One region of the Labrys sp. (in: a-proteobacteria) genome, then DNA from elsewhere that is predicted to be linked to it. Evidence: predicted binding sites of a transcription regulator. Region 1 holds the regulator's gene; the other holds the start of a gene.
What was found. The regulator HrcA, encoded in region 1, represses chaperone genes, less so after heat shock. The targets are predictions, from matches to a motif close to GTTAGCACTCNCNNNNNGNGAGTGCTAAC.
Positions count from the first base shown of each region.

Region 2: the regulator HrcA is predicted to act here: its motif matches at 2,201-2,229, upstream of groES (co-chaperone GroES).

Region 1 is NZ_JASGFM010000013.1:103,705-107,118, forward strand. It holds gene QM672_RS14080 (GlxA family transcriptional regulator) at 1-769, shown strand, start outside; gene hrcA (heat-inducible transcriptional repressor HrcA) at 816-1,889, opposite strand; gene QM672_RS14090 (DUF924 family protein) at 2,031-2,588, shown strand; gene QM672_RS14095 (cobyrinate a,c-diamide synthase) at 2,713-3,414, opposite strand, start outside.
Region 2 is NZ_JASGFM010000001.1:246,494-249,907, forward strand. It holds gene groL (chaperonin GroEL) at 163-1,803, opposite strand; gene groES (co-chaperone GroES) at 1,846-2,133, opposite strand; gene QM672_RS01200 (DMT family transporter) at 2,342-3,220, opposite strand.

The DNA of each region.
Region 1 (3,414 bases):
CGGCGACATTCCTACTTTGATCGTCTGCTCCAGCTTCGAGCCGGAGCACTATGCCAGCAAGGCGATGCTGGCGCGCCTGCGCCATCTCGCGCGCCGCGGTACCGAGATCGGTGCACTCGATACCGGGGCTTGGATCCTCGCTGCAGCCGGTCTGCTCAGCGGCGGCAAGGTCACCATGCATTGGGAGGCGGCGCCCGGCTTCGCCGAAGCCTTTCCGGACATCGAGATCAGCGAGGCCCTGTTCGAGGTGTCGGCCAAGCATTTCACCTGTGCCGGCGGCACGGCGGCGCTCGACCTGATGCTCGACATGATCGCCCGCCAATATGGGCAGGCCCTGGCGGTGGCCGTGTCCGAGCAGTTCATCCACGACAGGCTGCGCCCGCGCCACGACCGCCAGCGCATGAGCCTGCCCAAGCGGCTGGGGATCGCCAATGGCAAGCTGATCCGCGTGGTGGCGGCGATGGAGGCCAATCTGGAGACGCCGCTCGACGCCAAGGCCCTTGCGGCCCTGTCCGGTGTCTCCGCCCGGCAGCTCGAACGCCTGTTCCGGGCCGAGCTCAAGGATTCACCGGCCAATTACTATCTGCAGCTCAGGCTGCAGCGCGCCCGCCTGCTTTTGCGCCAGACCGACATGAGCGTGATGGAGATCGCCATGGCCTGCGGCTATTCCTCCGCATCATGTCTTTCGCGATCCTATCGCGCGCATTTTGCGATAACGCCGCGCGAAGATCGGCGGGAAGGCGAAAATCCCGGCGTTCAAAAGCGCTGACCATGCCGGGACGGGCATGTTGCCGGCCGCCCCCTGGTCTGCCGAGTCAGGGCTTGAGCAGCTTCCCGATGACCTTGGCGGTATAGTCGACCATCGGCACCACGCGGGCATAGTTCAGCCGAGTCGGCCCGATCACGCCGAGCACGCCCACGATCTTCTGGTTGGCATCCCGGAAGGGCGCGGCGATCATCGAGGAGCCCGAGAGCGAGAACAGCTTGTTCTCCGAGCCGATGAAGATGCGCACGCCGTCGCCGCCCTCGGCACGGCCGAGCAGGTCGATCAGGTCCTTCTTGGCCTCGATGTCGGCAAAGAGCAGGCGGATGCGCTCCAGGTCTTCGCCGGCATGCAGGTCTTCCAGGAGATTGGCCTGGCCGCGCACGATGAGCTGCTGCGGCATGTCGGAAGGGCCGCCACTCCAGCTTGCCAAGCCGGTATTGATCAGCTTGGTGGTGAGATCGTCGAGTTCCGCGCGCCCGGCGTCGAGGGCGCTGCTCATCTCGCGCTTGAGGTCCTCGATCGTCTTGCCGCGAGCGCGGGCGTTGAGATAGTTGGAGGCCTCCACCAGCGCCGATGTCGGCAGCCCGACCGGCACGGTGATGACCCGGTTTTCCACCGCGCCTTCCTCGGAGACCAGGATGACCAGGGCCTGGGTGGGTTCGAGGCGCACGAATTCGATATGCTTCAGCCGCTGGTCGCGCTTGCCGGTGACGACCACGCCGGCACCGCGCGACAGGCCGGACAGGGTGGCCGAGGCCTCGATCAGCACGTCCTCGAGGGAGCGCGAGGATGTCCTTGCCCGGATCTGCGCGTCGATCTGGGCGCGGTCCTGCGCGGCGAGGTCGCCGAATTCCAGCATGGCGTCGACGAAGAAGCGCAAGCCGAGTTCGGTCGGCAGCCGCCCGGCGCTGGTATGCGGCGCCTGGATCAGTCCGAGCACCTCCAGGTCCTGCATGACGTTGCGCACCGACGCGGGCGACAGCGAGGTGGGCAGCAGGCGCGAAATGTTGCGGGAGCCGACGGGCTCCCCGGTCGCAAGATAGGAATCGACGATCTGACGGAATATCTCGCGCGAGCGTTCGTTCAGCTGGGCAAGTTCACTCGAAGGAATGGTCGGCGTCACAGCGGACAAGGTCTGTCTCCTCGACGCTAATGTGACGAGCATTCGGCGATTGTTCAATGGTGGAATTGTAGTTTCCGCAGCGCTATGCAGATTCCTCCCTCGTTCAAGTTTCGCCTCTAGTCTCGTCAGCGCAAGGAGAACATGGTCATGGTCGATTCGGTTCCACCTTCCGCGAGCGCCGTCGTCGATTTCTGGGTCGCGGCGGGTCCCGAACGCTGGTTCGAGAAGGATGAAGGGTTCGATCGCGATTTTCGCACGCGCTTCCTCACCCTGCATCAGGCTGCCATGCGTGGCGAACTCGCGGACTGGGAGGCGAGGGCGCCCGGTGCGCTCGCGCTGGTGCTGCTGCTCGACCAGTTTCCGCGCAATGCCTTTCGCGATACGCCGGCGATGTATGCCGGCGATCCCCAGGCACGACAGGTTGCAGCCGCGGCTCTGGCTCATGGTCATGACCGCCGCATCGCGCCGGAGCTGCGTATCTTCTTCTATCTGCCCTTCATGCATTCGGAGGAGCTTGCCGACCAGGAGCGCTGCCTCGCTCTGTGCCGGACGCTGGAAGGCGACTATCTGAAGTATGCCGAGGAGCATCGCGACATCATCGCCCGCTTCGGCCGCTTTCCCCATCGCAATGATATTCTTGGCCGCATCTGCACGCCGGAAGAGCGCCGTTTTCTCGACGAGGGCGGCTTTGCGGGCTGAGGCCCTCCGTCATTGCGAGCGCAGCGAAGCAATCCAGTCCTGGTAAAACACATGGCTCCCGGATTGCTTCGCTGCGCTCGCAATGACGCAAGCCCGGCGTCTCCGCCAAATTGCACCTGTAGTGTTAGGCCCTGTCGATCACGTGGAAGAACGAGCCGGTGACCCGGCCGCGATGGCTGCCGAGGGCACCCAGCGAGGTGCCGTTGGCGTCGCTGACCTCGAAGAGGGGCGGATCGGCCGAGCGCAGGGTGGTCGAGTAATGAAACTCATGGCCGCGGACGAAGCTGCCTTTCCGGCCGAGCGGGCAATCCTGCTTCAGTTCGGCGAGGCGATAGCCCAGATTCATCTTGCGCTTGGCGAAGCTGGTTTCGAGGTCGAGCAGGCCGGTCATGCGGTGGGCCGTGCCCTCCGCATCCGTCAGGACCTGGCCGAGCACCATGTAGCCCCCGCATTCGCCATGCACGGGATGGGTCTGCGCGAACTGGCGCAAGGCTTTCTGGAAACGCGTAGCGGTGGCGAGACGCGCGCCATGGAGTTCGGGATAGCCGCCGGGCAGCCAGGCGATATCGGCATCCCCAGCCGGCCCCTCATCGGCCAGCGGCGAGAAGGGGATGATCTCGGCGCCCTGGCGGCGCCAGCCAGCGATGAGATGCGGATAGACGAAGGAGAAGGCGGCGTCGCGGGCCAGGGCGATGCGCTGGCCGGGCGGGCGTAAGCCCGCATCCTTGATATCGGCCGGCGGAAGACCTGCCTGGTCCAGCCCCGTCGGCAGTTTGGTCGGCCCGGCGAGGGACCGGATGGCCTCGATGCTGCAATGGGCCTCGAC
Region 2 (3,414 bases), on a different contig from region 1:
AGGGCGCCCTTCGACAAGCATGATCCAGGCAAACAAAAAGGGCGGCGCTTGCGCACCGCCCTTCGAGATTCTCACGAGGAGACCGGACTTAGAAGTCCATGCCCCCCCTCAAGTCCGGCATGCCGGACTTGAGCATGTTTCGCTTTTGGGCGAAGGGACTTCTTAGAAGTCCATGCCGCCCATGCCACCGCCCGGCATTGCCGGAGCCGCAGCGGCCTTGTCCTTCGGCGCTTCGCCGATCATCGCTTCCGTGGTGATCAGGAGCGAAGCCACCGAAGCGGCGTCCTGCAGCGCGGTGCGCACGACCTTGGCCGGATCGACGATGCCCTTCTCGAGCAGGTCGACATATTCCTCGTTCTGCGCGTCGAAACCGAAGGTCTTCGACTTGTTCTCGAGGATCTTGCCGACGACGATCGAGCCTTCGACGCCCGAGTTCTCGCAGATCTGCCGGATCGGGGCTTCGAGAGCCTTCTCGACGATCTTGATGCCGGCGCGGATGTCGGAGTTGTCGGAGGAGAGCTTGGCGACCGCAGCCTTGGCGCGGAGCAGAGCCGTGCCGCCGCCGGGGACGATGCCTTCCTGAACGGCCGCGCGGGTGGCGTTCAGAGCGTCGTCAACGCGATCCTTCTTCTCCTTGACTTCCACTTCGGTGGAACCACCGACGCGGATGACGGCAACGCCGCCGGCGAGCTTGGCCAGACGCTCCTGGAGCTTCTCGCGGTCGTAGTCGGAGGTGGTCTCTTCGATCTGAGCCTTGATCTGGGAGACGCGGCCTTCGATGTCCTTCTTCTTGCCGGCGCCGTCGACGATCGTGGTCTTCTCCTTCTCGATCGACACCTTCTTGGCGCGGCCGAGCATCTGGAGGGTCACGGTCTCGAGCTTGATGCCGAGGTCGTCGGAGATCACCTGGCCGCCCGTGAGGATGGCGATGTCTTCCAGCATGGCCTTGCGGCGATCGCCGAAGCCCGGAGCCTTGACGGCAGCGATCTTCAGGCCGCCACGCAGCTTGTTGACGACGAGGGTGGCGAGAGCTTCGCCTTCGACGTCTTCAGCGACGATGAGCAGGGGCTTGCCGGTCTGCACGACGGCTTCGAGCACCGGCAGCATGGCCTGGAGGCCCGAGAGCTTCTTCTCGTGGATGAGGATGTAGGGATCCTCGAGGTCCGCGATCATCTTCTCGGCGTTGGTGATGAAGTAGGGCGACAGGTAGCCGCGGTCGAACTGCATGCCTTCGACGACGTCGAGTTCAGTTTCGGCGGTCTTGGCTTCTTCAACCGTGATGACGCCTTCATTGCCGACCTTTTCCATCGCCTTGGCGATCATTTCGCCGACTTCGAGGTCGCCGTTGGCCGAGATGGTGCCGACCTGGGCGATTTCGCCGTTGGTGGTGACCTTCTTGGAGGACGCCTTGATCTGCTCGACGACGACGCCGACAGCCTTGTCGATGCCGCGCTTCAGGTCCATCGGGTTCATGCCGGCGGCCACGGCCTTGGCGCCCTCGCGGACGATGGCCTGGGCGAGCACGGTGGCGGTGGTGGTGCCGTCGCCGGCGGGGTCGTTGGACTTCGAGGCCACTTCGCGCACCATCTGGGCGCCCATGTTCTCGAACTTGTCCTCGAGCTCGATCTCCTTGGCGACGGTGACGCCGTCCTTGGTGATGCGGGGCGCGCCGAACGACTTCTCGATCACGACATTGCGGCCCTTCGGGCCCAGCGTGACCTTGACGGCATTGGCGAGAATGTCGACGCCGCGCAGCATCTTGTCGCGCGCGTCGGTAGAGAATTTGACTTCCTTGGCAGCCATGTGGGTGTCCTCAGAATGAATGGGGAGAATGGTAGCTGCCGATTAGGCAACGATACCCATGATGTCGGATTCCTTCATGATGAGGTAATCCTCACCATCGAGCTTGATCTCGGTGCCGGACCACTTGCCGAACAGGACGCGATCACCAGCCTTGACATCGAGGGGGGTGAGCTTGCCGGCTTCGTCGCGGCCACCCGGGCCGACGGCGATGACCTTGCCCTCCTGGGGCTTTTCCTTGGCAGTGTCGGGGATGATGATGCCGCCCTTGGTCTTTTCTTCGGCATCGACGCGCTGGACGACCACGCGGTCGTGGAGCGGACGGAACTTCATGGTTGTCTTCCTCTTGTGCGAGGGGCGGGGCCCCTTGGTCCACATCGAAGGGATTTTATGATAGACCGTTAGCACTCAGCAATGGTGAGTGCTAACGACTGACCGGGATTTAGTCAGCCCCCTGCGGACTGTCAAGGAGCGCCCCTGCAAACAATTTCGACCAAAGTGAATTTGGTGAATGGGACGGGGGACGAATCCCGGCCGGGCCTCAGGCCGGGCGGGCCCGCGGAGCGCTGAAGGTGGCGAAGAGACAGGCTGCCATGATCAGCGTAGCGCCCGCGAGCGTCCAGTTCGTCGGCACTTCGGCGAAGAGGTAGTAGCCGAAGATCATCGCCCAGACGAAGGCGGTATATTCCATGATGCCGAGCCGCGCGGCATGGCCACGCGCATAGGCCCAGGCGAGGCACAGATGCCCGAATGTGCCGAACAGGCCCACCGTGGCCGTGATCGCCCAATGCTCGAGCGTGACCGGTTGCCATTGCCACAGCCCGGCCGGCAATACGAACAGGAAGGCGAAACAATTGGAGAGCATCACGATGGTCAGGGTCGAATCCTGGCTCGACTGCTGGCGCATCAGCACCATCGACAGGGCATAGAAGAAGGCGCAGCCGAGCGCGGCCAACAGGCCGATCACGTCGAAGGCATGGGCCTGGCTGGCCTCCTGGCCACGGGCGATCACCAGCACGCCGGCAAAGCCGACCAGGATGGCGACCAGCGCCCGCACGGCGATCGGCTCCTTCAGGATGATGCGCCCCAGCAGTGCCATCAGCAACGGGGCGAGGAAGGTGAGGGTGATCGCCTCGACCAGCGGCAGCCGCGAAATTGCCGTGAAGAAGCAGGCCGCCGTCGCCAGCACCACCACGGCGCGCAGGCCGTTGCGCCTGAAGGCGGCCGGACTCGGCCAGCCCTTGGCGAAGAGGAGATAGATCGCCAAGGCGATCACGGCCCCGGCGCCATAGCGCATGGTGATGGCCTGCATGAGGGGATAGGTGGTCGAGATCACTTTCATGCCGGTGTCGAGAAAGGCCAGGAAGGTCACCCCCAGTCCCGACATCAGGATAGGACGCAGCGAAGCCTCGTTCCTCATGGCCGCACCGGCCCTCGGAGTTTTGCCGGGGCGCGGGGCCCGGCGGCGCCATCCCTCTCGCGGGCTTCACGGGTCTCGATATCGGGGAGGAACACGGGGTAGCCGCTGTGCATCAGGAAATCTTGTTTCCTTTCATTAATAAGGATGGGGGTGAATCGTCCATCGGGCGTCGAAAATATTTCTTTGTCCTCGAC